3 regions of the Arthrobacter sp. Y3225116 genome follow, and region 3 is predicted to be linked to each of the others. Evidence: predicted binding sites of a transcription regulator. Region 3 holds the regulator's gene; each other region holds the start of a gene.
What was found. Region 3 encodes LexA, which represses DNA repair genes until DNA is damaged. Its sites were predicted from a motif close to TCGAACANNTGTTCGA; they were not measured.
Positions count from the first base shown of each region.

Region 1 (10,343 bases), on a different contig from region 3:
GCCAGCCGGATGCGCTGGGCCTCCCCGCCCGACAACGTGCCGGCGGCGCGCTCCAGGTTCAGGTATTCCAGGCCCACGTCTAAGAGGAACCGCAGCCGCGCCTGGATCTCGATGAGTACCTGGTGGGCGATCTGGGTTTCGCGGGCCGAGAGTTCCAGGCCGGCGAGGAACGAACTTGCCTCGCGCAGCGGCAGGGCAGACACATCCGCGATGGACTTGCCGTTGATCAGCACAGACAGGGACGCGGGGTTCAGCCGCGCGCCGTTGCATTCCGGGCACGGGACCTCGCGCATGTACTCCTTGTAACGGTCCCTCGCCCACTCGGACTCGGTTTCCTCATGCTTTCGGTGGATGTACTGGAACGCGCCTTCGAACCCGGTGCTGTATTTCCGTTCCCGGCCGAAGCGGTTGCGGTACTGCACCACGACCTTGAAGTCCTTGCCGTGCAGTACGGCCTCCCGGACCTTCTTCGGCAGGTTCTTCCACGGCTCGTCCATGGAGAACCCCAGCTCATGCGAGAGCCCTTCGAGCAACCGCGTCCAGTACTCCTGGGTGGCTTTGCCCAAGGACCACGGAGCAATGGCGCCCTCGGACAGGCTCCGGTCGGGATCCGGGACCACCAGGTCCACGTCGACTTCAAGCTTGCTGCCGATACCGGTACAGGCCGGACAGGCGCCGAACGGATTGTTGAACGAGAACGAGCGCGGCTCGATCTCGTCGATGGCGAGAGGGTGTTCGTTCGGGCAGGCCAGGTGCTCGGAGAAGGCACGCGTGCGGCCCGGCTCGTCCTCGGCAAGGTCGACGAAATCGGCCAGCACCCGGCCCTCCGCGAGGGCCAGGGCGGTTTCCACCGAGTCGGTCAGGCGCTGGTGGATGCCTTCTTTGGCCACCAACCGGTCCACCACTACCTCAATGGTGTGCTTGTACTGCTTCCCCAGCTTCGGCGGTTCGCTTAGCTGCACCAGCTTGCCGTCCACCTTGGCGCGGGAAAAGCCCTTGGTGCTCAGTTCCTTGAACAGGTCGACGAACTCGCCCTTGCGCCCGCGCACTACCGGGGCCAGGAGCTGGAACCGGGTCCCTTCGGGAAGCTCTTGCAACTGGTCCACGATCTGCTGCGGGGTCTGCTTCTCCACCGGTTCACCGCACTGCGGGCAAAAGGGGCGGCCGACGCGGGCCCACAGCAGGCGCAGGTAATCGTAGATCTCGGTGATTGTTCCCACGGTGGAGCGCGGGTTGCGGCTGGTCGACTTCTGATCGATCGACACCGCCGGCGACAGGCCCTCGATGAAGTCCACATCGGGCTTGTCCACCTGCCCCAAGAACATCCGCGCATAGGAAGAGAGCGATTCCACGTACCGGCGCTGGCCCTCGGCGAAGATCGTATCGAAGGCCAACGACGACTTGCCCGAGCCGGACAGTCCCGTGAAGACGATCATGGCGTCGCGGGGCAGGTCCACGCTGACGTTCTGCAGATTATGCTCGCGGGCGCCCTTGACGACCAGTCGGGACATGTCCGCGGAGCGGGAAACGGGGGTGGCAGACTCGGAATCGGTCGCCGGGACGGACGTTTCGCTTGCTTTTAGCACGGTATCTACTCTAATCGAAAATTCGTTCGAACTTGTATTACATCGGTCACGGCGGACAGCCCCTGCGGACAGCAGACGTCCGCAATTGCGGCCTCCGCTGGCTGCCGCCAGCCCACCGCTTCGCCTACTTGATGCCGTGGCGCTCCAACGCGGCCTTGGCGGCGGCGAGTGCTTCCTTGCCGCCGATCCCTTGACCGTGAACGGCACGGGCGAACGCCTCGGCTGCATCGCCCAGTTGTTGGCGGGCCTTGCCGGCTCCGGCGCTGACCACGGTACCGGCCCGGCCGTGGGTTTCCACCCGCCCGGCAGTTTCAAGCTCCCGGTAGGCGCGTGCCACGGTGTTCGGGACCACACCGAGATGATCGGCCAACCGCCTGACGGGCGGCAGCTTCGTACCCACCGGGAGTTCGCCGGCGTCGGCCGCTTCAATGATCCGCAGCCTCAGCTGCTCGAAGAGCGGCACGGCGCTGTCGCGGTTCATCCGCCAGTCAAACTCACTCGCTTCCATCGCCTGCGCCCGCTCCTCGTCGTGTCCGCAGCACCGCGCTGCCTGTCCGCTGCTACAACCAGAATGACATCCTGAGCCGTCCGGGTCGACTGTCGGTAGGCTGGGAAGCATGTTGCTTCACGAAGATCCTGCAGTCACAATCCGCAGCGTTTCCGTTTCCGAGATGGACAACAACGTCTATCTGCTGACGGCCAAGGCTTCCGGCACCCAGGTGCTGATTGATGCCGCCGACGACTTTCCGGCCATCCGGCAACTGCTGCGCGAGGGCGCCGCGGATGCCGGGCGGCCGGCCGAGGTTGCCCTGATCGTGACCACGCACAGCCACTGGGACCATGTCCGGGCCCTGCCGGAGGCGGTGGCCGCTACCGGCGCCAAAACGGCGGCCGGCGTGGAGGACATTCCGCAGATCGAGGTGCGCACCGATGTTGCCCTCGAGCATCAGGACGTCGGCCGGTTCGACGGATTCTCGTTGGAAGCCATCAAGCTGCGCGGGCACACGCCGGGTTCCGTGGCGCTGCTCTACCGCGCACCGGAGGGTCCCCCGCACCTGTTCACCGGAGATTCCTTATTTCCGGGCGGGCTGGGCAACACGCAGCAGGACCCGGAGCGGTTTGCCACCCTCTTCAACGATGTGGCCGAACGGGTGTTCAACTACCTGCCCGACGACACGGTGGTCCATCCGGGCCATGGCGCCGGGACCACCCTCGGGGCAGAGCGGCCCCATCTGGACGAGTGGAAATCGCGCGGCTGGTAGGCGCATCAACCCCGACAGACGTGGACGTTGGGGGGAATCCCGCCTGCCGGGGCTCTCTAATTCTAGCGCCGCGGGCTGCTTTCGCTCCCTTGTCACCCGAGGAAGGATGGCAGGCTGCCCCTGTCAGGCCAGGAAGGACGGCAGGCTGCGTTCCGCCGCGGAATATGTTGCGGCGTCCGGGACTTGTCCCGCCATGAAGCGGTCCACGAGCCGCGGATCCACGTACGACTTGCGGGCGACGGCGGGCGTATTGCCCAGCCGCTCCGAGACGGCATGCATGGCTGCGACCACTGCCTTGCGCCGGCCGGTGAGATTCGGCTTGCCGTTGTAGCCGGCCAGTGCCACGGCGGCCGTTACCGTTCCCTGCCACGTCCGGAAATCCTTGGCACTGAACTCGGGCCCGCAGAGTTCGTGGATAAACTCGTTCAACTCCGACGCGGAGAGCCCGGACCAGTCTCCGGTGCCGTTGCGGTAGCCGATGGCCGGATCGTCGGCCTTCAGGGTCCGCACCGCCGCCAGCTGAACTGCGATGTCCGGATCCTTCAGTTCCACGTCCCACTGCAGCCCGCTCTTTCCGGGAAAATGCAGCCGGACGGTATCTTCCCGCACCTGCACGTGGCGAACCAACAACGTCGTCACCCCGTAGGAACCGTTGTCTTCGGCGTAGACTTCCGAGCCGATCCGCAACGACGCGCTGTCCAGCAGGCGGAAGGCAACGGCACAGGCCACCTGGCGGGTACGTTCGCCGGACCTCAGCAGCCTTGTCACCTTGCGGCGCGCGGTGGTCAGGGTGGCTCCAAACGCCAGGGAACGGTCAAACTTTTCCCGATCCCTCAGTTCCCGCCAACGGGCATGGTAGATGTATTGCCGCCGCCCGGCGTCGTCGGTTCCCGCGGCCTGGATATGCCCATTGGGCGCCGGGCAAATCCACACCTCCGACCACGCGGGCGGGACCGCCAACGCCTTGATCCTTCGGAGCTCGTCCCCGGCAGGCCTCGAACCGTCCGGGTTGCGGTAGGAGAACCCCGCCCCGTGGCGCCGGCGGGTGATGCCGGGTGCACGGACGTTGCTGCGCCTTAGCCTCAGATGGGCACCTCCATCTTGAATCCGCAGCTGCAGCGAAGGATTTCAACGTTGACCCGCACGGTCGGGAGCGGCCCGGTTTCCGGGGAGCCGGCATCCACGGGATCAACGATGGAGTGGTCGATGCGTTCCACCGGCTGCATCGGCTCCCCGCAGTGCATGTAGCCCTCGGCGCCGAAATCGATTCCCACGCTCTCGGATTCCGTGGCCGGTACCTTGAAGGTTTCGTGCCCGTAATAGCCGTCGCAGCGGCTGCACCAGTAGCTGACGTCCCATCGCGGCAGTGCGGGGGCCCCGGCCTGCGGCGGCAGCAGCGTTACGGCGTCGAAGACCAGGTACTCGTCGGTGCTGCAGGCGGTGCACGAGGGGTCGGGCAACGCGCTTCCCGGTTCCCGGTCCTTGTCCTGGCCGGCATGGGCACTTGAACTGTCATTGGCAATCATGATCGTCTGCCCTTCCAATCTGCATCCCATTATTGATAAGCATACTGTTTGTAACCCATCATACTGGGGTTGGAAGAGCAGCATAAGCGCCGCGGCGGCATCCCCGGAAGGGTGTACGGCCGCCCGCGGCACGGGCCGCTTGGATCAGCCGGCAAGGGAGTCGCCCCGGGCAAACCTAGCTGGTGCCGTCGTACAGCGAGTCCGGCGGTTCGCCCCCTGATTTGCCGTACAGGCCGCGGACCCGCCGCTTGCTGGCCTGCAGCGCGTCCCTGCTGTCGCGCCGGTCCAGTTCAACGCGCAGCTCCTCCAGGCGGAACTCGGTCTCGGGATCGGCCGCGCCGAACTGGATGCTTTCCCGCTCGAGCTGGCGCATGGCCCTCCCGTACAGCGCCAGCAGTTCGGGGTCGCCGAGGGGAGCCAGATCCATGGGAAATTCGTCGGCGGGTGACAGATGGCGGTGCCGCATCAGTTCCGCCCCAACCCAACGAAACCCCCTGCATACCGACCGGCATCGGACCTGTCCATGCGCAGCCTCCAGATAGCCCGGGAGCCGATTCGGCCCCAACTGCTGCGAGCTTACAAGCGCTTCCCCCCTCCGGCAACGAATGACTTTATTATCGCGCCGGCACGATTAATTTTACGCCTGGGTCTTGACAGGCGGCAGCCCGGGATGGCGTTGGCATCCCGGGCACCCGTCCGCCGGCGCGGCAGGATGATTATTCGTCGTAGCGTTCTTCCCGGATGGTTCCGAACGGGACCTCCTCGGTCGCCATGGCTTGCACTTCATTGGGGAGGAAGCGCACCAGCACGCCGCGATCGCCCTCGGCAGCCGATTGCTTCAGCACCGGCAGGATCGCGTCGGCCTGGGTGGGCTCACATCCGGCCAGGTACTTGGCATACGCCTCCGGCAACTGCTCCGACATCTCGGCCGCCGGGATCAGTAGGAGATGAACTCGACCAGTTCACCCACCCGGTCTTCCGGATAGTTGCGGGCGACATCGGCCTGGCTGAGTATTCCCACCAGATCATGTCCATCGATCACCGGCAGCCGGCGCACCTGATGGTCCTGCATGGTTTTGATGGCCTCTTCGATGCTGTCATCCGCGCCGATCGTCACCGGCTTGCCCTGGCCCAGTTCGCCCGCTTTCACCTCGCGCGGATCCCGCCCGTCGGCCAGGCACTTGACCACAATGTCGCGGTCGGTGACCATTCCCTTGAGCCTGTTGTCCTCACCGCAAATGGGCAACGACCCCACGTCGAGGTCGCGCATTTTTTGCGCCGCCAGCTCCAGCGTCTCGTTCTCTCCGATGCATTCAACACCACCGGTCATGATTTCCCTTGCGGTTGTCACGGATATCAGTCCCTTCAGGTAGTTCGAGCCGCTTCGCGCACCGTCCAGCCAGCAGGGACGAGCACGCCAAGCCGATTTATAAGGTTACTTACAATTACCACAGGGGGCGGGGGAATTGAAGGGCGGCCGGCGCCTCCCCCGCCTCGGACGTCGGATTTGCGCCCATCCCCTTGGCCGCCGGGCACCGCTTTAAGCCACGGAGCCCCCGTGAACCAGCGGCTCACGGGGGCTCTGTGACAAAGGAACCGGATCAGCGCCTGGCGCCGCCTTCGGTGTCTTCGGCAACACGGTCGGCGTCCTCATTCAGGTGGGCCTTCGCGTCGGCCATCTTGTCCTTGGCCTCGCCCTCGACCTGCTGGCCCTTGCCCTTCAGCTGCTGGGACTTGTCATCCCTCGCCTCGCCGACGGCTTCGTTGACCTTGCCGGTCACCTTGTCCTTCGCAGCATCGAACTTGTCGCCCATACCCATATCAGCACCTCTTTCGGTTCAGGTTTCCTACAGGTCCAGCCAGACTACCCCGCCGCGGGCCAAGTAGAAAGCTTGCTGACCTTAGGGTCGGTTCGCCCTCGGCTGACACTTCGTACGAGCGGATCCTCTCGGGGAGGACCGGCAACTGCCCGGCTGTACGACCCGATGCACGACAGCGTAGGGTGGCATCACGATCAGCATACTGACCATACCGGCCGCTCCCCGGCCACGCCTTCCATCGAGTGGAGCACCAAGGGTGCCGGCGGAGCCTTCGCAGCGGCCGTTAGAAGGGAGCCAGACATGACGGATCAGTACACCTTCCAGAATCCCGTAGACCGTTTTCCCAGCATCTCACCGCCCAAACAGAGCCAGCCGGAGCCCGGGCTGGACCAAGAGCTGGAGCCCGAGACCGACCGCGGCGAAGAGTCGTACCGCGGCACCGGCAGGCTGACCGGCCGCAAGGCCCTGATCACGGGAGCGGACTCCGGCATCGGCGCCGCCGTCGCCATCGGGTTCGCCCGCGAGGGAGCCGACGTCGCCCTCTCCTACCTCCCGGCCGAGGAATCCGATGCCCGGCACGTCGCCTCGGTCATCGAGCAGGATGGCCGGAAGGCGGTGCTTCTTCCGGGCGATATTTCCGATGCCGAGGCGTCCCGCGAGCTGGTCGCCAAGGCGGTGGAACAGTTGGGCGGGCTGGACATCCTGGTTAACAACGCGGGGCGCCAGATCGCCGTCGAGAAGATCGAAGACATCAGCGACGAACAGTTCGAGGACACGTTCCGCACGAATGTTTTCGCCATGTTTTGGATCACCAAGGCCGCCGTGACGCACATGCCGCCGGGCTCGACCATCATCAACACGACGTCGGTCCAGGCCTACAACCCCTCGCCGGTCCTGCTGGACTACGCCTCCACCAAGGCGGCCATCAACAACTTCACCAAGGGTCTGGCGCAGCAGCTGGCAAGCCGCGGCATCCGGGTCAACGCCGTAGCCCCCGGCCCCTTCTGGACCCCGCTGCAGGTCAGCGCGGGACAGCCGAAGGAAAAGCTGCCGGAGTTCGGCAAGAACGTGCCGCTCGGCCGCGCGGGGCAGCCCACCGAACTGGCGCCCGCTTACGTCTACCTGGCCTCGCCGGAGTCGAGCTACGTTTCCGGCGAGACCCTGAACGTCAACGGCGGAACGCCCACGCCCTGAGGCAGGGTACGTCCGCCGCGCAACCGGCGGCCAGGTTCAGCCGAGCTTGCGCCCCACCGCGAAGATCCGGCGGAATCCGAACACGGTTCCGTATTCGGATTCCGGGTAGGCGTCGCGCAGCAGCGTGGCGTACTCGGCTTCGAACTTGGCCGCCTCTGCCGCCGGCAGGGCGGCCAGGACGGGGCGCAAGCCGGTCCCCCTGACCCACTCCAGCACCGGATCCGGCCCGTGGAGCAACTGCTGGTAGGTCGTTTCCCAGACGTCGGCGTCACAGCCTTCGTCCGATAACAGCTTGAGGTAGTCCTCGGGTTCGGAGACCGCGTCCTCGTGGCGAAGCACCCCGTCCAGCCGGCGATGCCAGCGCGGCGAGCCGGCGAGCGCACGCATGAGCGCGTGCGACGGCGCGGCAAAGTTGCCGGGTACCTGCACGGCGAGCCAACTGCCGGGCTTCATGGCGCGCAGCCAGGAACGCATGAGGTCCTGGTGCCCGGGCACCCACTGCAGCGCGGCGTTGGACACCAGCACATCCAGCTCCGCCGGAGGGGTCCAGGTCCGGATATCCCCGGCCACGAAGGTTAACCTGGCTGAGGTGTGCCGCTGCTGCGCCTGCCGGATCATCTCGGGCGAGGAATCCACCCCGGTGACGCCGGCGGCGGGCCAGCGGTCGGCGAGCGCCGCCGTCAGGCCGCCCGGGCCGCAGCCCAGATCCACCACCACCGCGGGGTCGTCGGCGGCGATCCTTCCGGTCAGGTCAAAGAACGGCCGGTCGCGGTAGCCGGCGAATTCCACATACTTCTGCGGGTCCCAGTGCATGGGCAGTACGTTACGCCACGCCCCCGCGGGGGCGGCGCACCGCTGGGTGCCCGCACGGCGCGGCGCGACCACCGCATAAGCTGGAAACAACATGAATCTTCTCCAGCTCCTGCCGGGCACCGGCACTGCCTCAGATCCCGACGACGTTTACACCTGGTTCACCGAGTGGGTCGAATCCCGTGGAATGTCGCTCTACCCTGCCCAGGACGAAGCCGTCATGGAGCTGGTCACCGGCAACAACGTCATCCTGGCTACCCCCACCGGGTCGGGAAAGTCATTGGTCGCGATCGCGGCCCACTTCCACGCCATGTCCACCGGGACGGTCAGCTATTACACGGCACCCATCAAGGCGCTCGTGTCGGAGAAGTTCTTCGCCCTGTGCGACATCTTCGGACCGGAGAACGTCGGCATGGTCACCGGCGACTCGGCGGTCAACCAGAACGCCCCGATCATCTGCTGCACCGCCGAGATCCTGGCCAACATCGCGTTGCGCGAGGGCTCCGCCGCGAATCTTGGCACGGTGGTCATGGACGAGTTCCACTACTACTCCGACCCGCAGCGCGGCTGGGCCTGGCAGGTGCCGCTGCTGGAACTGCCGCAGGCGCAGTTCCTGCTGATGTCCGCGACGCTGGGCGACGTGACCCGGTTCGAGAAGGAACTCACCGACCTCACCGACAGGGCGACGGTCACCGTCAGTTCGGCCGAACGCCCCATTCCGCTGCATTACTACTATGTGCAGACCAGCGTGCAGGAGTCGCTGGAGGAACTGCTCACCACCAGGCAGGTTCCCGTCTACGTGGTGCACTTCAGCCAGCTGGAAGCCATAGAGCGTGCACAGAACCTCATGAGCATCAACGTCTGCACCCGCGAGGAGAAGGACCGCATCGCGGAACTGATCTCGGGTTTCCGGTTCGCGGCCGGCTTCGGCAAGACCCTCAACCGCCTGGTCCGGCACGGCATTGGTGTCCACCATGCGGGCATGCTGCCCAAGTACCGCCGGCTCGTGGAGCAGTTGGCGCAGGCCGGGCTGCTGAAGGTCATCTGCGGCACCGACACCCTGGGGGTGGGCATCAACGTGCCCATCCGCACCGTGCTGCTGACCGCCCTGAGCAAGTACGACGGCGTGCGCACCCGCCTGCTCAACGCGCGCGAATTCCATCAGATCGCCGGGCGCGCGGGCAGGGCCGGCTATGACACGGCGGGCACCGTCGTCGTGCAGGCCCCGGAACACGTGGTGGAGAACACCAAGGCCATGGCCAAGGCGGTGGCCAAGTTCGGCGACGACCAGAAAAAGCTTCGCCAGGTGGTGAAGAAGAAGCCGCCGACCGGCTTCGTGAGCTGGGGCGAACCGACCTTCCACAAGCTGGTGGAGAGCGAACCCGAGCCGCTGACGTCCAGCTTCACCATCAGCCACGCGATGCTGCTGAACATTCTCGAGCGCCCCGGGGACCCGTTCGCCGCCGCCAAACGGCTGCTGACGCGCAACCACGAAACACGCGCGTCCCAGCTGAAGCTGATCAAGAAGGCACTGGGCATTTACCGGGAGCTGGTGGTTTCCGGCCTGGTGGAACGACTGGACGCGCCGGACGAGAACGGGCACCTCGTCCGGCTGAAGGTGGAGCTGCAGCCGAATTTCGCGCTGAACCAGCCGCTTTCCCCGTTCGCGGTGGCCAGCCTGGACCTGCTGGACCCCGAGGACGGCGGCTACGCACTGGACGTGGTCTCCATCATCGAGGCCACGCTCGAGAAGCCCCGCCAGATCCTGTCCGCGCAGGAGAAGAAGGCACGCGGCGAAGCCGTGGCTGCGATGAAGGCCGACGGCATCGAATACGACCAGCGGATGGCCCTGCTGGACGAGGTCACCTACCCGCAGCCGCTGGCCGAGCTGCTCGAGGCCGCCTTCGAGACGTACCGGCACGGTGCTCCCTGGCTGGGCGATTTTGAACTCGCGCCGAAGTCGGTGATCCGTGACATGTACGAGCGGGCGATGAATTTCGGCGAGTTCGTGCAGTTTTACGGGCTGGCCCGCAGCGAGGGCATAGTGCTCCGCTATCTCACCGACGGCTACAAGGCGCTGCGGCAGACCGTGCCGGCCGAGGCGCTGCGCGAGGATCTGGCCGACATCATCGCCTGGCTGGGCGA
Region 1 is NZ_JBNHGL010000036.1:5,239-15,581, reverse strand. Features, by position in the region: gene uvrA (excinuclease ABC subunit UvrA) at 1-1,511, opposite strand, end outside; gene AC5RV2_RS05940 (GntR family transcriptional regulator) at 1,711-2,094, opposite strand; gene AC5RV2_RS05935 (MBL fold metallo-hydrolase) at 2,204-2,848, shown strand; gene AC5RV2_RS05930 (DNA topoisomerase IB) at 2,972-3,898, opposite strand; gene AC5RV2_RS05925 (hypothetical protein) at 3,931-4,374, opposite strand; gene AC5RV2_RS05920 (hypothetical protein) at 4,550-4,801, opposite strand; gene AC5RV2_RS05915 (hypothetical protein) at 5,091-5,297, opposite strand; gene AC5RV2_RS05910 (CBS domain-containing protein) at 5,312-5,725, opposite strand; gene AC5RV2_RS05905 (CsbD family protein) at 5,976-6,194, opposite strand; gene AC5RV2_RS05900 (glucose 1-dehydrogenase) at 6,495-7,388, shown strand; gene AC5RV2_RS05895 (trans-aconitate 2-methyltransferase) at 7,425-8,201, opposite strand; gene AC5RV2_RS05890 (DEAD/DEAH box helicase) at 8,293-10,343, shown strand, end outside.
Region 1: uvrA (excinuclease ABC subunit UvrA) is a predicted target of LexA. The motif match lies at 1,601-1,616, and genes of this name have one in related genera.

Region 2 (10,343 bases), on a different contig from region 3:
CACGTTCCACAGCGGCAGCATCACCTGGCGGACCCCGTCGCGGATGCCTTGCTCGGTGACGATCAGGTTGCCGCCGCGCAGGATCGGCGAGGCCATCAGGAACCATCGCATGGCGTCGGAGCCGTCGCGGTCCAGGACCTCGGACACATCCGGGTAATTACGCAGGCTCTTGGACATCTTCTGCCCGTCGGAACCCAACACGATGCCGTGGCTGATCACGTTGCGGAACGCCGGGCGGTCGAACAGCGCGGTCGCGAGCACGTGCATGGTGTAGAACCAGCCACGGGTCTGGCCGATGTACTCCACGATGAAGTCGGCCGGGTTGTGGCTGTCGAACCAGTCCTTGTTCTCCATCGGGTAGTGCACCTGGGCGTAGGGCATCGAACCGGAGTCGAACCAGACGTCCAGCACGTCCTCCACGCGGCGCATCATGGATTGGCCGGTCGGGTCGTCCGGGTTGGGCCGGACCAGCTCATCGATGTACGGGCGGTGCAGGTCGACCTCGCCGTCGTGATTGCGCGGCAGGGTGCCGAACGCTTCCTCCAGCTCGGCCAGCGAGCCGTACACCTCGCGGCGCGGGTAGTCCGGGTTGTCCGATTCCCACACCGGGATGGGCGAACCCCAGAAGCGGTTGCGGCTGATGGACCAGTCGCGGGCGTTCTCCAGCCACTTGCCGAACTGGCCGTCCTTGACGTTTTCCGGGATCCAGTTGATCTGCTGGTTCAGCTCGACCATCCGGTCCTTGAACTTGGTGACCTCCACGTACCAGGAAGAGATGGCGCGGTAGATCAGCGGCGTGCGGCAGCGCCAGCAATGCGGGTAGCTGTGCTCGTAGCTGGCCTGGCGGACCAGCCGGCCGTCGGCCTTCAGCACCCGGGTGATCGGCTTGTTCGCCTCGAACACCTGCACGCCGGCGATCTCGGCCAGCGGGCCCTCGGCGAAGTAGGGCAGGAACTTGGCGCCCTCGTCCACGGAGACGATCACGGGGATGCCGTTGTCTTCGCAGACCTTCTGGTCGTCTTCGCCGAACGCCGGCGCCTGGTGAACCAGGCCCGTGCCGTCGGTGGTGGTCACGTAGTCGGCCACGACGATCTGCCATGCGTTGCCGGTGCCCCACTTCGCGGCGTCCGCGTAGTGGTCCCAGAGCGGCTCGTAGCGCAGCCCGGCCAGCTGGGCGCCGGCGTAGGTGGCGGTGACCGCTTCGGTGGCGGCAGTGGCGTCGTCGTACCCCAGGTCCTTGGCATAGGAGCCGAGCAGGTCCTCGGCCACCAGGAACTTCTCCCCCACGGCCTGCGTCCCGTGGGGGCCAGCCGGCAGCACCGCGTAGCTGATCTCCGGCCCGACGGCGAGGGCCGCGTTGGTGGGCAGCGTCCACGGCGTGGTGGTCCAGGCGAGTGCGTTGACGCCGGCAAGCTCCGCGGCCAACGGGTTCTCCGAGCCCGCTGGCCGGATCGGGAAGGTGACCGTGACCGTCTGGTCCTGGCGCATCTTGTAGACGTCGTCGTCCATCCGCAGCTCGTGGTTGGACAGCGGCGTCTCGTCCCGCCAGCAGTACGGCAGCACGCGGAAGCCCTGGTAGGTCAGACCCTTTTCGTGCAGCTGCTTGAAGGCCCAGAGGACCGACTCCATGTACTCGACGTTGAGCGTCTTGTAGTCGTTCTCGAAATCCACCCAGCGGGCCTGGCGGGTGACGTAGTTCTGCCATTCGTCGGCATACTTCATCACGGAGGTGCGGCAGGCGTCGTTGAACTTGTCGATGCCCATGGACAGGATCTGCTGCTTGTCCGTCATGCCCAGCTGCTTCATGGCTTCCAGCTCGGCCGGCAGCCCATGCGTGTCCCAACCGAAGCGGCGCTCCACCTTGTGGCCGCGCTGGGTCTGGTAACGGGCCACCAGGTCCTTCACGTACCCGGTGAGGAGGTGGCCGTAGTGCGGCAGGCCGTTGGCGAAGGGCGGGCCGTCGTAGAAGACGAACTCGTTGCTGCCGTCGCTGCCGGCATCGCGGGCATCGACGGAGGCCTGGAACGTTCCGTCCTGCTGCCAGTATTTGAGCACCAGCTCCTCGATCTCGGGGAACTTAGGCGAGCTCTCGGCAGCGGCAGCGCCGGCGGTGGAAGCCTTGGGATAGATCTGTGGCATGTTCGTCATCCTGAAAAGACAGCTCGGCAAGTGTGGGTACTTCTGCGAGGACGTGCCCTGCTCCGGTTCCTCCGGTGCGGCTGGAAAGCCTCACCGTGCTGCCGGGGCGGAACCCGCGGTACCACCTCACTTGCTGGCCTGATGCGCCGGAACCGGTGCAAAGGGACAGCCACTCATTCGCTGCTGTGACGGGCATACCCGTCCGGTTCTACTGGGCCCGGGATGTTGGCCTGGGCTGTTCTTCCGGAAGCTCACCGGTGATGGCCGGGTCAGCGCTGATGACTCAAGTTTACGGCCACGGCGGCGCGGCTGTCGAAACGCGGGCGAAAACCCGGCTTTGTTGGCGGACGTTGTGTTCGTCCCGTGGTTGGCCGACGCGTCTTTGCGCCCCTATGCAGCGCGGTGGTGAAGCGACGTCAAGTTTCGGATCAGCGCCAACTTCAGGCCTGTAAGTCTGGCCCGGGCGGGTGCTGCTGTGACGCCCTCAGAAGGGTGGTGGCGGGGAGTCGTCCGGGGGACCCTGTTCCTGCCCGTTCTCATGTCTCCTCTCTTCCCCGACTTCCTTCCCGTTCGCGCCGGTGCCTTCTTCTCTGTTCTCAGGTCTGTTCTCTCCCCCGGCTTCCATCGCGTCCGCGCCCGCGGCTTCCTGTCCCTCCGCGGCGGCGGTTGCATGTCCGTCCGCGGCAGTGTCACCGCATCCGGATGCTGTTGGGAAGGTCAGAGACCAATCTTCGTCGGGGGTGGTGCTGTGGGTATGGCCGGAGCGGGTGGTGAAGTGCAGGGTCCCGTCGGGATCCTGTCTGACGGTTCCGCCACCGTGGTGTTTGGTTTTGTGCCCGGGCTTGCACCTGGCGCTGAGATTTTCCAGGACTGTTTTGCCGCCGTCTTCCCATGCGATCGTATGGTCGATCTCGCACTGGTCCGCCGGGACGGTGCAACCGAAGTCGCGGCAGCGGCGGTCGCGTAGCCGGACGAGGCGTTTGAGCCATTCGGGCGGGTGGCGCAAGTCTTTGGCGACGGCGGCTGCCTTGCCATAGTCGTCGGTGAGCACGATCAACCAGGACTTGGCCAGCGCGGCAAGGTCGCGGGTCATGTCGGGCGGGATGGGTCCGTAGCCGGTGAGGTCGCCGGGTTCTTCGGCGAGCCGGAGCAGGGTGTCCAGGGGCGCGGTCACGGCGACGGAGGCGGTCACGTTCCCGGAACCGCAGGCACAGGGCCCCTGCCGTGACGTCGCGGCAGCTGCGTCCGCGGAGTTTTCCATGGCCGTCGAGGCGGCGGTGTCGCTTCCTTGTACTGCGGCCGTGGGCTGGTAGGCGTGGCCGGGGTAGCGCAGGAGCATTTCGGTGAAGACGTCGGCGCGGAGCTGGCCCAGGGTGCGGGTTTCGTCAACGGTTTGGAGTTTCCGGGCGTGGGCCTGCATCAGGTTGTAGGCGAGCAGGGCTTTGTCCGCGCTGGTGCGGATGTAGAGTTCGGCCATCCCGTCATCCTGGGGCTGGTAGTGGACGGTGCGGCGTTCCATCGCGGCCCGGTGCCGTTCCTCGAGGGGTTCGGGGTGCAGCCGGTCGCGGGCGGTGCGGGCCCGGGCCTGGACGGATTCCAGCGTGATGGTCCCGGCGCCGGGAACAACCTTCGCCTCATAGTCGGCCAGATCGGCCGGCGTCAGGTCCATGCCCTTGCGGGCAATCGCCACTGCCCGCGACAAATCGATCTCACCGGCGTCCAGGGCAGCGAGGGTGGCGGGCAGGTACCTGCCGATCTGCTGCGCGTCGGACAGTTCGGCAGCCGCCCGCTCGCGACGCACGGCAAGGATGGGTGCGAGTTCGGCGGCGGCATGGCGGGAAATTCCGTCCGGTGCTCCGGTTTCTGCGCCGGTGGCCGGGCGGAGCGCCGCCATGCGGTGCAGGGCCCGCAACCGCCGCGACTGGGTCCACGCTTCATGCTTTCGAACCGCTTTGAGGTACTCCAAGGCTGACCAGTCATCCAAGTTTCCCGGGTCCGTCCCGGCGAGCAGACCGGCCAGTTCCGCCGGACCCAGCTCCTGCCACTCCTCCGCCCACAACTCACGGGCAGGCAGTGATGGATCAGGCAGGGGTCCTGCAGGTTCCGGCCATTTCCCGCCCTCAGACACGGTGTCATCAGCAGCAAGCTCCGTGCTCGCCGATTCTGCTGGGCCGGCGGTATCGGGTGCCGAAGGGCCGGCGGGAGCGGGCAGGGCAGGGCCTCCCTCGGGCAGGGCAGGAGTGCCGGTTTGTTCCTCCGGCTCCTGTGCCTCGTCCGACGGATCCGCTGCCATACTTCAACGCTACGGACCGTGCATCCGGGGTAGAACAAAGCTTCGACGTAAGTGCAAAACTACCCGCCACCGCACGCCTGTGGAGGGAGAGTCGGCCTGTTTCCAGGACAAGCGGCCTCTTCTGGAAAATGCGGGCGCCTTTGGAGCACGCGCGAGAAACTATCGTGCATATTTCAAGCGTCCACGGTCCAGAGGGGAATCCCGGTCTTTGGCGGTTGCTACTTCCGGATCAATTTGTGCGCCGCGGCCTGGGCCACGGGACGCATGACGATCTGGTCGAGGTTGACGTGATGCGGCAGGTTGAGCGAGTACGCCACGACGTCGGCTACGTCCTCGGCCAGCAGCGGTTTTTCCATGCCGGCGTAGACGTTCTCGGCCGCCTGCCGGTCACCGCCTAGCCGGTTTAATGAGAATTCCTCCGTCTGCACCAGGCCGGGAAGAATGTCGATCACGCGCACGTTGTGTTCCGCTTCTTCCAGGCGCAGGGTATTCGCCATCGAGTGCTGGGCGAACTTGGCTGCTACGTAGCCTCCGCCGCCTTCGTAGGCCACCAGTCCGGCCGTTGACGTCAGCAGCACTACCGATCCTTCGCCGTTATCGCGCAAAGCAGGAAGAAAGGCCTGGATCATGCGCAGGGAGCCGAGGACGTTAACCTCGTACATCTTCTGCCAATCGGCCGGCTTTCCCTCCCCGATGGTGTCCACGCCGAAGGCTCCCCCGGCGATGTTGACCAGCGCGTCAATCCCGCCGTCGGACAAGACCGCAGCTGCGAGCCGGTCCACTGAAGCTTGGTCGGTGACGTCCGCGGGCATGGCGACGGCGCCGGTCTCCCGGGCGAGGGCGGCCAGCCGCTCGGCGCGGCGGGCAACTGCCACCACGTCCCAGCCGCTTCCCCGCAGCGCCCGAACGGTAGCTGCCCCGATACCCGAACTTGCTCCGGTGACTATTGCGCGTCTGGTCATGAATCACAGCGTAGCGGCCGACCAGGAAAGTGGTTCGGAGGTGACCTTCACCGCCCGATGGTGAGCGGTTTAAGGGGGAGCGCGCAGGCCGCCCTTTCCAGTCGGTCGCCGGCAACCGTGGCGACCCTGTTGTTCCGGCCGGTGTCATCACACCAGTCGATGTTGCGGGGCATGGCCGTCACGCCTGCCTCGCCGGCGGCCGCCCGTTCCGGGATGACGAACGCGTACCTGAAGCCGCCGCCGTCGTTCATAGGGGCGGTGGCGTTGACGATTTCCGCTCCCGCCGCGTCCACTACTGTCACCTCGATCTGCGCATTGCTGCCGTAGCGGGGATTGCAGTCGGCGTCTGCAGCCGCCACGGTCACGGTCTCTCCCGGCCGGGCTTCTATCGGACTGACTGAATATTCCGGCGGGAGACACGGTGGGGCCGCCCCAAGCCCCGTGTTAGGGCCGCATCCCGACACCGAAGCGGCCAGTGCAGCAGCAGCCGACAGCGCGAGCACGGCGAGGCCCCCGGCACGGTGCCTGCTGACCGGAGGCGCCCCGCCGTCGCCCCCGCCTTGGCCTCTTATGCCCCGGCTGTTCCTTGAGCCCCGGGTGTTCCGCGGAACGTCAGCCGGATGGCACACCGAGGTGCTCCAAAATCATCCCGCGCAGCACCACGGCCTGGTTGTGCTCCTTGTCCTTGGCCCCGTACAGCAGGCAGAGCTTAGGCTGCTCGCGCGCGAGCTCCACCAGCCGCTCCAGCGCCTTTGAACCGTTTAGTTCCTGCCGGTATGCCACGGCAAAGGCGTCGAATTTCTCCGGTCGGTGGCTGAACTCCTTGCGCAGCTCGGCCGAGGTTCCCGCCTCCTTCAGCCAGAGGTCCACCCCGGCGCCGTCCTTCTTGATGCCCCGCGGCCAGATCCGGTCCACCAGCACCCGGTAGCCGTCGCCATCGTCTGCGAGTTCGTAGACGCGCTTGATCTGAACGTTCGCCATGGGCGCATCCTATGCATGATCCGCTGCGGCGGGTAGGTCCGGGCGCCGAGGCGAGAGGGTAGCAGGGCCGTTGACACGGATATTCCTGTAGGTCCAAACTTCTGGAACCTGCGCGGACTCGACCGAGCTTCTACAAGTAGCTCCAGTCGCGCGGGAATTGGGGACAGCGGGTGGCAATATGGGCACACGCAATCATGCAGTGGCAGCGGTGGCTGCGTTGATGGTGGCTCTTTTGGTGCCGGGACCGATGCCCTTGGCGGACAACATCGACTCCCCTCCCTCATCGGGAATAGCTGCGCCGTCGACTAGCGCCCCGGTTACGGCAACACCGGCGTCTTTTCTCCACCCGGTCCGCAGCGCTGTTTCCGGCATGCAGATGGCGGTCATTCGGGCACACATCCGGGTCATGTCGTTCAATATCCACCACGGCGCGGATGACGAGGACGAATTGAATTTGGCAGCCATCGCCCGCGACATCCAGGCCAGCGGGGCCGATGTTATCGGCCTGCAGGAAGTGGACCGGCATAAGTCGTCCCGCAGCGATTTCGTAGACCAAGCGGCTTGGCTGGCACGTTGTCTGGGCATGTACTACGTATACGGTGCCAATGTGGATAGGCCGCCGCGCGATGGGCAGACAAAGCGCAGTCAGTACGGCACCGCCGTACTCAGCAAGCACAGGATCGTCAGTTCGCGCAATCACATGCTCCGCAATATCCGGTACGAGAAGGATCCGTCGGAACAGCGCGGACTGCTTGAAACAGTCGTCGACCTCGGTGGGGTCCAACTGAGTTTCTACAACACGCATTTAGAGCACCGGCGCGCCGAGCAGCGCAGGCAGCAGATAAAGCAAGTCGTGGCGATTGTGGGTGCATCACACAGGCCCGCCGTGCTGGCAGGTGACTTCAACGCCGTTCCTAGAACACCCGAAATGCGGCTAGTCACTGCCAATTTCTCGGACGCCTTCGCCGAGAGGGGGCGAGGTCAGGGCTTTAGCTTTCCGGCCGAGCGGCCTACCCGACGTATCGATTACATCTTCGGTAGCGGCCGTATTCAGGTGCTAGGGGCCAGAGTCATCGATACGGAGTCTTCCGATCACCGGCCGGTCGTTGCTGACTTAAGCGTGCGAGGGCCGGAACCAGCACGCAGCGCTGCGCCGGCCCGGTTGCTGCCGATGTGGTTCTAGCGCGTCCGCCCTGGCCAGCCGTGTTCCACCCCGCCCCCTGACGTTCAATTGCGGGGAAAACTTGGATATTTGCAGGTTAAGACCGACCATCGCAGGTCAAACCCAACCAGGTGCTGCGCAGCCGTCGTGCAGAATCTTCATTCCGTGCCCGGCATGAAAGAATGGCCAGCATGGCTGAACATACCCCGGGCACAGACACGCCCGTTACCGTTAACGTTCCCGACAAGCCCGCCCTCGAAGGCCTTGAGGATGCCCTGACCCGGCGCTGGCGCGAGGAGGGGACCTACAAGTTCAATCCCGAGACCACGCGGGAGCAGGTCTACTCGATCGACACTCCCCCGCCGACGGCGTCGGGCTCGCTGCACGTGGGACACATGTTCTCCTACACCCAGACCGACGTGTTGGCCCGCTACCAGCGGATGCGCGGCAAGAACGTGTTCTACCCGATGGGCTGGGACGACAACGGCCTGCCCACCGAGCGCCGGGTGCAGAACTACTACGGCGTCCGCTGCGACCCGTCGGTGGCGTACGACCCGGATTACCAGCCGCCGGCCACGCCGGCGAAGAACCAGCGCGATTTCGACGTCGTCTCGCGCCGGACCTTCATCGAGCTCTGCGAGACCCTGGCTGTGGAGGACGAGAAGGTCTTCGAGAACCTCTTCAGCACCCTGGGCCTGTCCGTGGACTGGGACCTGACCTACCGGACCATCGACGACGTGTCCCGCTCCGTTTCCCAGCGCGCCTTCCTGGCCAACCTGAACTCCGGCGACGCCTACATGGCCGAAGCACCCACGCTCTGGGATGTCACCTTCCGCACCGCCGTGGCGCAGGCCGAGCTCGAGGACCGGGAGATGCCCGGCGCCTACTACCGCTACGCCTTCGAAACCGCCGACGGCGAAAAGGTCCACATCGAGACCACCCGCCCCGAGCTGCTGCCCGCCTGCGTGGCACTGGTGGCCAACCCCGACGACGAGCGCTACCAGAAGCTGTTCGGCACCACCGTGAAGTCCCCGCTGTTCGGCGTGGAGGTGGAGGTCAAGGCGCACCCGCTGGCCAAGCCCGACAAGGGCGCCGGCATCGCCATGGTCTGTACCTTCGGCGACCTGACCGACGTGACGTGGTGGCGGGAGCTGCAGCTGCCCACCCGCTCCATCGTGGGCCGCGACGGCCGCATCATGGCCGACACCCCGGAGTGGATCACCACCGAGGAAGGCAAGGCGAACTACGCCGAGCTGGCCGGCAAGACCGCTTTCTCCGCCAAGGAGAAGATCGTGGAGTTGCTGTCCGAGGCCGGCGAACTGGACGGCGAGCCCCAGAAGATGACCCACCCGGTCAACTTCTACGAAAAGGGCGACAAGCCGCTGGAGGTCGTCACCTCTCGGCAGTGGTACATCCGCAACGGCGGCCGGGACGCGGACCGGCGGGAACGGCTGATCAGCCGGGGCCGGGAAATCGAGTTCCATCCGGCGTTCATGCGCTCGCGCTACGAAAACTGGATCGAAGGCCTCAACGGCGACTGGCTCATTTCCCGCCAGCGCTTCTTCGGCGTGCCGATCCCGGTCTGGTACCCGCTGGACGCCTCCGGCAACCCCGACTACGACAACCCGGTGGTGCCCTCCGACGAGATGCTGCCGGTGGACCCGGCCGCGGATCCCGCTCCGGGCTACGAGGAGTCGCAGCGCAACCAGCCCGGCGGCTTCATCGGCGACGCCGACGTGCTCGACACCTGGGCCACGTCCTCGCTGTCGCCGCAGATCGTGGGCAAGTGGAGCCGGGACGAGTCGTTCTTCAACAACGTCTTCCCGTTCGACCTGCGCCCGCAGGGCCACGACATCATCCGCACCTGGCTGTTCTCCACCGTGGTGCGCGGCGACTCGCTGAACAGCTGCGCGCCGTGGAAGCACGCGGCGCTCTCGGGCTGGATCCTGGACCCGGACCGCAAGAAGATGTCCAAGTCCAAGGGCAACGTGGTGGTCCCCACCGACGTGCTGGACCAGTTCGGCGCGGACGCGGTGCGCTACTGGGCGGCTTCGGCGAAGCTGGGGGCGGACACCGCCTACGAGGTCGCGCAGATGAAGATCGGCCGCCGCCTGGCCATCAAGCTGCTGAACGCCTCCAAGTTCGTGCTGAACCTGGGCGCCACCGAGGCTTCGGTGCTTGCCGACGACGACTCCGTGGTCACCAACCCGTTGGACAAGTCGCTGCTGGGCCAGCTGGCCGAGGTGGTGGAGACCGCGACGGCCGCGTTCCAGAAGTACGACCATGCGCGCGCCCTGCAGGTCACCGAAAGCTTCTTCTGGTCGTTCACCGACGACTACGTCGAGCTGATCAAGGACCGCGCCTACGGTGCCGCCGGCGAGGCGGAACAGGCCTCGGTCCTGGCCACGCTGGCCACCACGCTCGACGCCCTGCTCCGTCTCTTCGCACCGTTCCTGCCCTTCGCCACCGAAGAGGTCTGGAGCTGGTGGCGCGCCGGTTCGGTGCACCGCGCCGAATGGCCGACGACGGCGGGGCTCGCCTCGATTGCCTCCGTCGCCGACACGGGGCTGCTCGGGACGGTCGGTCAGGCGCTGGGCGGCATCCGCAAGGCCAAGTCCGAGGCCAAGGTCAAGCAGCGCACCGAGGTCCTCACCGCGACCATCACCGGATCGGCCGCGCAGGTGGCCCAACTTGAGGCCGGGCTCGGCGACCTGAAGGCCGCCGGCAATGCGCGCGAGGTCCTGCTGAGCGAGGCGGAGGGCGAGCTGACGGTCGCGAAGGTCGAGCTGGCGGCCGCCGAGGCCCC
Region 2 is NZ_JBNHGL010000033.1:8,096-18,438, reverse strand. Features, by position in the region: gene ileS (isoleucine--tRNA ligase) at 1-2,148, opposite strand, end outside; gene AC5RV2_RS05615 (HNH endonuclease signature motif containing protein) at 2,624-4,432, opposite strand; gene AC5RV2_RS05610 (SDR family oxidoreductase) at 4,651-5,394, opposite strand; gene AC5RV2_RS05605 (hypothetical protein) at 5,442-5,753, opposite strand; gene AC5RV2_RS05600 (DUF488 domain-containing protein) at 6,007-6,375, opposite strand; gene AC5RV2_RS05595 (endonuclease/exonuclease/phosphatase family protein) at 6,746-7,558, shown strand; gene valS (valine--tRNA ligase) at 7,729-10,343, shown strand, end outside.
Region 2: AC5RV2_RS05615 (HNH endonuclease signature motif containing protein) is a predicted target of LexA. The motif match lies at 4,463-4,478, and genes of this name have one in related genera.

Region 3 (10,343 bases):
GCTTGGGTGCTGCGGGCTTGGCCTCCGTGGCAGGTGCCGCGGGCTTCGCCGGAACCGCCGGCTTGGCCTCGGCCGCCGGCTTCGCAGCGGCCGGCTTTGCAACTGCCGGCTTTGCCTGAGCAGCAGGCTTGGCCTGCGCGGCCGGCTTAACCTCGGCTTCCGGCTCGGCAGCAGGCTTGGCCTCGGCCTCAACCTCGGGCTCCGCCTCGGCCGCAACCGCAGCCTCGGCTTCCGGCTGCTCCGCGGACTCGGCCTCGGGCACAACCTCAACCTCAACCTCAGCCGCGGCATCCGCCTGGGCAGGTGCTTCGGCGGTTTCCTCCGGCTGGCTTGCCATTGCGGCCAGGCCTTCCGGCATCAAGTCGCCCAGGCTCTGCGTCAGCGGATCCTGGTCGGCCGAGGTATCCACCTTCTCCTTCTTGGCCTCGTTCGTTGCCTTGGCGTCAGCCTTCTGGGCGGCCCGCCGGGCCTCTGCCTTGGCTTCGGCCTTGTTCTTGGTCGGGCCGATCACCATCACCATGTTGCGGCCGTCAATGCGCGGAGTCGATTCGATCACGCCGACCTCGGCTACGTCCTCGGCAAACTTCTGCAGAAGGCGGATGCCCATTTCCGGGCGCTGCTGTTCACGGCCGCGGAACTGGATCATGGCCTTGACCTTGTCGCCGGCCGCGAGGAACCTCAGCGCGTGGCCGCGCTTGGTCTCGTAGTCGTGCTTGTCGATCTTCAGGCGGAACCGGATTTCCTTGAGCACAGTGTTCGTCTGGTTCTTGCGCGCCTCGCGGGCCTTGACCGCAGCCTCATACTTGTACTTGCCAAAATCCATAAGCTTGCACACCGGAGGCTTAGCCTGCGGTGCGACCTCAACCAGGTCAAGATCCGATTCCGTGGCCAGGCGCAGGGCATCCTCAATACGGACGATCCCAACCTGTTCGCCGTTCGGTCCGACTAACCGCACCTCGGGAACGCGGATACGATCATTGATTCTTGGCTCGCTAATGTGTGGCTCCTGTCACTAAAATCGGCTGCCGCCTGCAATGAAAGAAGGCCTCCCATTGCAAACGCAATCGAAGGCCTCGAAGTGGCGGCAGGCGGAGACTCCCTGGAGTTCCACCGGCTGGCCCGGGCGCCTCACGCGAGGGTTTCCGGCTACAGCCTGCCGACCTAAACCCGGCAGCTCTGGCTAGCCATACCGACGGGTGGGAGAGGACTCCGCTTGCAGATCGGATCCTGCTCCGCACGTGCTGTGAGGCACATAAGTAACGAGATCCAATTGGTCTGTGACAAGCTTACCAGTATGAGCAGCTCAGATAACAATCCGCAGACCGACGGCCACCGCCACAGCTTCGCACCCGACGCCGGTTCTGCCTCCAGCCAGGAACAGGAAGTCCTGGGCCAGATGCGCGACATCGCCGAAGTACCGGCCGTGGAAGTCATCACTACCGCCGCCGTCCATCTGATGAGCGCCGCCGCCGTTAAGTGCGGCCTGGCCGCCGGAGAAGACGCCGAAGAGCTCAAGGACCTGGACGAAGCCCGCAAGCTGATCACCGCCCTGGCCGGGTTCGTCACCGCTGCCGCGCCGGAAATCGGCAGCCAGCATGCCGGACCGTTGCGCGATGGCCTCCGCTCCCTGCAGCTGGCCTTCCGCGAAGCCTCGGTCATCCAGGACGATCCGGGCAAGGGCCCGGGCGAGAAGTTCACGGGTCCGGTCAACTGACCGGCCCGAACTTCCAGAACTGACAAAGGACGACGCCGGTGCCACGCACCGGCGTCGTCCTTTTGTCTTTGCGCTTCTGGTTGAGGCGGCCGCTACGCGGGATTCAGCGGGTGAACTTCAGCTCCAGCGAATCCACCCGTTCGGCAAACTCCTGCCGGGACTGGAGCCGCTGTTGGATCCGTCCGGCCAAGGCGCCCAACTCCTCGCGCCCCAGCCCGTCCTGCACCTGCAGGACCAGGCGCAGCTCCGGGCCGTGGCCGCCGCCGGCCACCACGGCTCCATCTGCCGCCCGGACCGCGATCCCGGTCCCGGGCTCCACGAACGAGGCCATGACCGCCTCCTCGCCGCCCGTGGCCTCGGCCACCCACTCCAACAGCGCCGGATCGCGGTAGGAGGGCACCCACTCGTGCTGTTTGGCCAACGCCCACACTGCCGGCCGCCGGACCACGAACGTCAGGGCGGCGCCCGGATCCATAACCATCAGTTCGGCGTCTTCGGACACGGCCGCCAGGGCCGCCCGCGGCGCCTCCACGGCGACCGGCCGGGCCTGGGGATGCCAGGCTTCCAGGGCGGCCGTGTTGCTGAACACCGGCAGCGCCCGGCGCCCATCCGGCGCCTGCAACGTCACCACGGCCATGTCGGCCTGTTTATCTGCTGTCAGGCCGTGGCTGCCCTCGGCTTCTTCTCCCAGCGTCGCCACGATGGGCACGAAAACGCGGGCGTTGGCCAGGGCAGCCACTACTTCCGCTTCGCCGCCGGTTCCGGCAGCAAGCCATTGCAGCGCAGCCTCGTAGCCGGGATCCGCGCTGCCGTCATCGTGGTCGAACTGGTGAAGCGGATTTCCTTCACCGCTCAGGTCCCGGCCGGCCCAGCTTTGGCCGGCCGAGTCCCCCGCCCCGCCGGCTCCCGCCAGCGCAGCGGCAATATGGGCGGGCAGCTGCTTCTTGCCCATGCTGGTCTCTCAGCGCCGGCCGGCGACATCGAGGGCTTCGGGCAGCGTGAACTTGCCCGCGTACAGTGCCTTGCCCACAATCGCTCCCTCGACTCCCGCCGGAACCAGGTCGCGCAGTGTCCGCAGGTCATCCAGGCTGGAGATTCCGCCCGATGCAACCACCGGCTTGTCGGTCCGCTCGCACATCTGCCGGAGCAGATCCACGTTGGGTCCGCGCAGCGTCCCGTCCTTGGTGACGTCGGTGACCACGTACCTCGCGCAGCCGGCGTCTTCGAGGCGGGCCAGCACCTCCCAGAGGTCGCCGCCATCCTGCGTCCAGCCGCGGGCCGCGAGCGTGGTGCCCCGGACATCGAGGCCGACGGCGATGGCGTCACCGTGCCGGGCAATGGCGCGTGCCGTCCACTCCGGATTCTCCAGGGCGGCGGTGCCTAGATTGACACGTGCGGCCCCGAACTCAAGCGCCCGCTCCAATGAGGCGTCGTCGCGGATGCCGCCCGACAGCTCCACCTTGATCTTCAGTTCGTCGGAGACGCGGCGCAGCACTTCCGTATTGTTGCCCCGGCCGAACGCCGCGTCGAGGTCCACCAGGTGCACCCATTCCGCCCCGTCGTTCTGCCACGCCAGCGCAGCGTCCAGCGGATCCCCGTACCCGGTCTCGCTGCCGGCTTCGCCTTGGACCAGCCGGACGGCCTGGCCGTCGGCAACGTCGACTGCGGGCAAAAGTTCAAGGATGGTGGTTTCGTTCGTCATGGTTCTTCCGCTTTCTGCGCGCCGTCAGCGGGCGCGGGATGGGTGTGGTTACTCGGCCGGGCCGAGGGTGAGCAAGTAGGCAGCCAGCAGCGACAGGCCGGCCAGGATCCAGAAGACGATCACCAACCACTTGGGCAGCCGCTGCTGCCGGAACGAGATGGCGCCGCCGGCCAGCAGCCCGGCCAGGCCCATCAGGAGGATGCTGCCCATGACTACCTCAGCGTCTTCAGCCAGTTGCGCAGCAGCTCCGCGCCGGCGTCTCCGGACTTTTCCGGATGGAACTGGGTAGCACTCAGCGGACCGTTTTCAACGGCCGCTATGAACGGGGCGCCGTGCGTGGACCAGGTCACCAGCGGGGGTGTCATCGCGGGTTGGGTGACATCGAAGTTCCAGTGCTGCACGCCGTAGGAGTGTACAAAGTAGAAGCGCTCGTCTTCGATCCCGGCAAACAGCCGGCTGCCCTCCGCGGCGTCCACGGTGTTCCACCCCATGTGGGGCACGACCTCAGCGGGCAGCGCTTCCACGGTTCCCGGCCATTCCCCGATGCCCTGCGACCGCACGCCATGTTCCACGCCTTCTTCGAACATGACCTGCAGGCCGACGCAGATGCCCAGCACGGGCCTGCCGCCGGCCACCCGCCGCCCAATCCAGCGAAGCGCGTCCACGGACTTGAGCCCCTTCATGACCGTTGCGAAGGCCCCGACGCCGGGAACCAGCAGGCCGTCGGCGTCGAGGACGTCGTCGGAGGCATGGCTCAGCGTGACGTCGGCACCCACATGCTCCAGCGCCCGGACTGCCGAGCGGACGTTCCCGGAGCCGTAGTCCAGTACGGTGACCTTGGGCGCAGCCGTCACAGGGCTCCCTTCGTCGAGGGAATGCCCTCGACACGTGGATCGGCTTCGACGGCGGCGCGAAGCGCCCGGGCGAAGGCCTTGAACTGGGCCTCGACGATGTGGTGGGGGTCCCTGCCGCCCAGCACGCGCATGTGCAGGCAGATCTGGGCGTGCAGCGTGATCGACTCGAAGACGTGGCGGGTCAGCGATCCGGTGAAGTGTCCGCCGATCAGGTGGTACTCCTGGCCTGCCGGTTCCCCCGTGTGCACCAGGTAGGGCCTGCCGGAGATGTCCACGACGGCGTGGGCCAGCGCCTCGTCCAGGGGCACCGTGGCTTCCCCGAAACGGCGGATCCCGGCTTTGCTCCCCAGCGCTTCCTTCAGGGCGTCGCCGATGGTGATGGCGACATCTTCGACGGTGTGGTGCGCGTCGATGTGCGTGTCCCCGCTGGCCTTCACCGTCAGGTCGACGAGCGAGTGCTTCGCCAGGGCGGTCAGCATGTGGTCGTAGAACGGCACGGTGGTGCTGATCTCGGAACGGCCGGTGCCGTCGAGATCCAGTTCAACCAGCACGGACGACTCGCTGGTGATGCGTTCGAGGCGTGCGGTACGTCCGGTGGTGGTTTCCACGGTCATGGGAGTCCTTTGACGAATTGGTCGACCGGCACGAGCCGGTTCGCTCTTACTAGTTTAGGAGACGGGGCTCGCCACGAGGGCCTTGACGCCGTCGAGGAAGGCTGTGGTCTCGGCCTCAGTGCCGGCGGTTACCCTCAGATGGCCCGGGATCCCGACATCGCGGATCAGCACGCCGGCTTCCAGCAGCCCCTGCCACACCGAGCGGGGATCCTCCAGCCCACCGAAAAACACGAAGTTAGAGTCGGACGGCGCCGGGTCAAGGCCCAGTCCGGCCAGCCCGTCGACAATGCGGTCCCGCTGCGCCTTGATGTCTTCGACGTTGGCCAGCAGCGCATCAGCATGTTCCAACGCGGCCAGGGCCGTTGCCTGGGTGACCGCGGAGAGGTGATAGGGCAAGCGGACCAGGCGCAGCGCATCGGTAATCTGCGGTGCGGCGGCGAGGTACCCGACCCTGGCGCCTGCCAGCGCGAAGGCCTTGCTCATGGTCCGGGAAACAATGAGTCGCTCCCGCCCCGGCAACAGCGTCAGCGCGCTCGGCGTTCCTTCGTGGGCGAACTCGGCGTAGGCCTCGTCCACGATCACGATGGCCTTGGAGGCCTCCCCCGCCTCATACGCCGCCTCCACGACCTCAAGGCCCAGGGCGGTGCCCGTCGGGTTGTTCGGGGAGCAAAGAACGACCACATTTGCCGCGGAGTCGGCCACGGCAGCGGCGGCAGCGTCCGGGGACAGTGTGAAGTCCGCCCCCCGCGGAACAGCCACATAATCCGTGTCCGTTCCGCTGGCCAGCAGCGGGTACATGGAATAGGTGGGCGGGAAGCTCAGCAGGGTGCGGCCGGGGCCGCCGAAGGCCTGGAGGATTTGCTGCAGGACTTCGTTCGATCCGTTGGCGGCCCAGATGTTCTCTGCGGTGAGGCCGTGCCCCAAGTAGCGGGCCAGCGCCGTCCTCAGCTTCGTGAACTCGCGATCCGGATACCGGTTTAGGCCCGCGGCCGCCTCACTGACGGCCGAGACGATGGCCTGACGGACAGCATCGGGCAGGCCATGGGTGTTCTCGTTGACGTTCAGGAGGACGGGAACCTCCAACTGGGGCGCACCATAGGGCTCCAAGCCCCGGAGATTTTCCCGCAACGGCAGGCGGTTCAGGCGTTCTAACTGCTCACTCACCGGTCCAGTTTAAGCTTCGGCCCGCCCGGGGCAGGAATCGGGCGGGCCGAAGCAGCTCATATTACGGCTGGTCTCAGCGCGCCGACGAGACCAGCAGTTGCTGTCCGGCGTGGACGATGTCCCCCTGCAGGCCGTTCAATTGCGCGATCTCGAAAATGACATCGTGAGGGTTGCGGTCCGGGGCGGACTGCACTGCTATGTCCCACAGTGTCTGGCCGCTGCCCACCGTGACAGTTGCCGCCGGCCCCGGTCCCAGCCCCCCGGCGGCGGCCATTGCCGGGGCCGTGAAGAAACCGATCAGGGTCAGGGCTGCGGCCGCGGCGAGCATCAGCGGCAGGCCGATCAGCAACAAACGGCCCCGGCGGGTCAGCCGCAGGCCTGTGCTGGTACGAACGCCGGCGGGCTGCGGTGCGAGCTGGGCGGACATGGTGCCACCTTTCCGATATTCGATCTATTTCGGCTGGTTTCGATCGTTTTGCGACCACATTCGAACGTATCTTCGAATTCGTCTCTTACAGTTTTAGCACTGGTGATCGAACATTGTCGAGACTCAGTCGAACAAATGTTTGAAATTCGCTACCGCCTCGCCTAGCGTTGTAAGCGTCGAACGGCAGTAAGAGCAGTGCATCAGCCGCCACCGACAAAACAGTTGAGACAACAGCCCATGTGCGGTTCCGCTACGGCGCCGGCGCAGGGACCACTACGGGGAGACCGGGGCCGGACATGTCGGAAGAGACCACCACCACTGCCGGAGCGAAGCGACGCGGCCGGCCCGTCAAAGTGGGACGCAGCCTGACGCCGCGGCAGAAGAAGATCCTGGAAACGATCCAGCGCTCCGTCATGTCCCACGGATACCCTCCGTCCATGCGCGAGATCGGTGACACCGTCGGTCTGGCAAGCCTGTCCAGCGTCACGCACCAGTTGGCCCAGCTCGAGAAGATGGGCTACATCAGGCGCGACCCCAAGCGTCCCCGTGCCATGGAAATCCTGACCCCGCTGACACTCGAGCACGGGGGTGTGGAAATCGTCGGAGTCGAGGAACCGCAACAGCTGCGCAGCTCCAGCGGCGTCGCAGTATCCGAGCTGACCACGTCATCCGACACGGCGATGGTGCCGCTGGTGGGACGGATCGCAGCGGGCGGGCCGATCCTCGCGGACCAGGCGGTCGAGGACGTCATGCCCCTGCCGCGGCAACTGGTGGGACACGGCGAGTTGTTCATGCTCAGGGTCTCGGGCGATTCCATGATCGATGCGGCCATCTGTGACGGCGACTGGGTCGTGGTGCGCCAGCAGCACACGGCCGAGAACGGCGACATCGTGGCGGCGCTGCTCGACGACGAAGCAACGGTCAAGACCTTCCGGCAGCGCGACGGCCACACGTGGCTGCTGCCGCAGAATACCCAGTACGAACCCATTCTGGGCGACCACGCAACCATCATGGGCAAGGTTGTCTCGGTGATGCGGGCCCTCTGACGCGCCCGCGTCTCCCGGTCCCCCGCTGCCGCCACCCCGGGATCCCTGCGCGCACGGGCGGTCCCCGGCCGGGTTGGCCCCGCTCGCTCCGGAATGGGCGTGCCCCCACAGCACGTTCAGGCTGCGGCCGAAGCCAGCCTTTCCAAGATCTGGCGGGCCGTGGCGCCGTCCTTGGTACTCCAGAAGGGCGGCAGGGCGCTGCGGAGGAAGCTCCCGTAGCGCGCTGTCGCCAGCCGGGAGTCCAACACGGCCACCACTCCACGGTCGTTTGACGCGCGGATCAGCCTGCCGGCTCCCTGGGCCAGCCGCACGGCCGCGTGGGTCGCCGAGACGGTCATGAAACCGTTTCCCCCGGACTGCGCCACGGACCGGGTGCGGGCAGTCGTGAGCGGGTCATCCGGCCGGGGGAACGGAATCCGGTCGATGACCACGAGCCGGCACGCGGAACCGGGAACGTCGACGCCCTGCCAGAGCGTCATCGTGCCGAACAGGCAGGTGTCGGGCTCTTCGGCGAATTGGCGGACCAGCGCACCCATCGACGATTCGCCCTGGCACAGGATGGTCAGGTCGGTGCGCCCGCGCATTTCGGCCGCGGCTTCTTCTGCCGCACGCCGCGAGGAGAACAGGCCCAGGGCGCCGCCGCGCGAGGCCAGCAGCAGCTCCTCGAGTTCATCGAGCTGTTCCGGGCTGGTGCCCCGGCCCGGCTTCGGTAGATGCGACGCCACGTAGAGCACGCCCTGCCTGGGGTAATCGAAGGGGCTGCCCACGTCCACGCTGGAATAGGCGGGCGCGCCGGCTCCGAGCAGTCCGAGCGACCCGGCGACGGCGTCGAAGGTTCCCCCGACCGACAACGTCGCCGATGTCAGCACAACGGTATGTTCGTCGAACAGGCCCTCACGCAGCCGGGACGCCACCGAGAGCGGTGCTATGTTCAGCGTTGCCGGCTGGTCGTCATTGGCGGCGTAGTCGCCGGTCTCGCCATAGGTACTGGGACGGGTCGCCCAGATGACCTCCCGGGAGTCCGGTGCGGACAGCAACCGTTCAGCCAGCTCCAGCACGGCCGAGAGCCGTGAGCGCGCCATCTGCCGTCCGCCGTCCGCTGCCCCCGCACCTTCGGGCTTCGAGTCGGAGAGCGCCGCGCGGGCCGCTTCCCGTACCTGCGCGAGCACCAGCTCATGCTCCTCGCGGAGGCCGGCCGCCAACAAGCCGGTCGGCACAGACTGCAGGACGTCCTCCAGGGCGTCGGCGGCGGAGTTCAAAGGCTCCACGCTGATCCCCGTGTGTTTGCGCGCCGTCGAGGCGGCGGTACGCACCATGGCGGCCGAGAGTTGCCCCGCGACGGCGCTGGTGACGCGGTCCTGCAGCTCATGGGCCTCGTCGATGACCACGACGTCATAGTCCGGGAGTACCGCGACGCCCTCGAAGGCGTTGATGGCCAGCATGGCGTGGTTCGTGATCACGATGTCAGCCTCTGTCGCGCGGCCCCGGGCCAGTTCGCTGAAGCACTCGGCGGCAAGGGGGCACTTCTGGGCGCCCAGGCATTCCATCGAGCCGACGGAGACCTGCCGCCAGGCCCGGTCGCTGACACCGGGCACCAGTTCATCCCGGTCCCCGGTTTCGGTCTCCTGTGCCCACTCGCGCAGGCGCACTACTTCCTTGCCCAGCGCGCCCGAGGGGCCGGAAGCGGACCCTGCGCCGGCCGGAGCAGGATGCGGAACCGCGTCCTCGCCGAGGCTGAACAGTGCCGCCGGCGCGTCCTCGTCCGGAAAGCCGCCCGCGAGCTTGTGCAGGCAGAGGTAATTGTTCCTGCCCTTGAGCAAAGCGACGTCCAGCGGCCTGGGAAGCTCGTCGGCGACGGCCTCCAACAGCCGGGGCAGATCCCGCTTGACGATCTGCGATTGCAGCGCCAACGTTGCGGTGGAGACGATGGCCGGCTTCTCCCCCTCCAGCGCCTGGACCATGAGCGGCACCAGGTAGGCCAGCGACTTGCCGGTGCCGGTGCCCGCCTGCACCAGCAGGTGTTGCCGGCGCTCGAAGGCCTCGGCTACTTTCGCCGCCATTTCGTGCTGGCCGGCACGGTGCTGCCCGCCCATCTCCTGAACGGCGACATCAAGCAGCCGCAACGCCTCCCCGGCGGGAACCTGGAGGTCAGTCATGCCGGAGGAACTGTTCCAGCTCCGATGCCAGGCCCTCGCGCACCATCACGTCGAGCCGCGTGCCGTCCCCGCCATGCTCCATGGAGAGGATCTCGGCGTCTTCGTTGTGCAGGCGGCTAATCACTTCGCCACGGTCGTAAGGCACCAGCAGCTGCAGCTTCACACTGGGCCGCGGGATCGTCTCGCTGACGAGCCGAAGCAGCTCATCGATGCCCTGCCCGGTCCGCGCCGAGACCACGACGTGCCGCGGTTCGCGCTGGCGCAGTCGCTCGACCACGAAGGGATCGGCGGCATCGGCCTTGTTCAAGACGACGATTTCCGGAATGTGCCGTGCTTCGATTTCGGTCAGCACCTCGCGCACTGCGGCGATCTGGCCCTCCGGGTCAGGATGCGAGACGTCGACGACGTGCAGGATGACGTCGGCGTCGGCAACTTCCTCCAGGGTGGAGCGGAAGGCTTCCACCAGCTGCGTCGGCAACGACCGGACGAACCCTACCGTGTCGGCGAGCGTGTAACCGATGCCGTCCGGTGTTTCCGCCCGGCGGACGGTCGGATCCAGGGTGGCGAAGAGCGCGTTCTCGACCAGCACACCCGCATCCGTCAGGCGGTTGAGCAGCGACGACTTGCCGGCATTCGTGTAGCCGGCGATTGCCACCGACGGCACGG
Region 3 is NZ_JBNHGL010000074.1:1,032-11,374, reverse strand. Features, by position in the region: gene infC (translation initiation factor IF-3) at 1-955, opposite strand, end outside; gene AC5RV2_RS09110 (DUF1844 domain-containing protein) at 1,295-1,714, shown strand; gene AC5RV2_RS09105 (SseB family protein) at 1,818-2,666, opposite strand; gene priA (bifunctional 1-(5-phosphoribosyl)-5-((5-phosphoribosylamino)methylideneamino)imidazole-4-carboxamide isomerase/phosphoribosylanthranilate isomerase PriA) at 2,676-3,416, opposite strand; gene AC5RV2_RS09095 (hypothetical protein) at 3,465-3,626, opposite strand; gene hisH (imidazole glycerol phosphate synthase subunit HisH) at 3,629-4,270, opposite strand; gene hisB (imidazoleglycerol-phosphate dehydratase HisB) at 4,267-4,884, opposite strand; gene AC5RV2_RS09080 (histidinol-phosphate transaminase) at 4,939-6,048, opposite strand; gene AC5RV2_RS09075 (LysM peptidoglycan-binding domain-containing protein) at 6,122-6,475, opposite strand; gene lexA (transcriptional repressor LexA) at 6,772-7,521, shown strand; gene AC5RV2_RS09065 (ATP-dependent DNA helicase) at 7,638-9,677, opposite strand; gene hflX (GTPase HflX) at 9,670-10,343, opposite strand, start outside.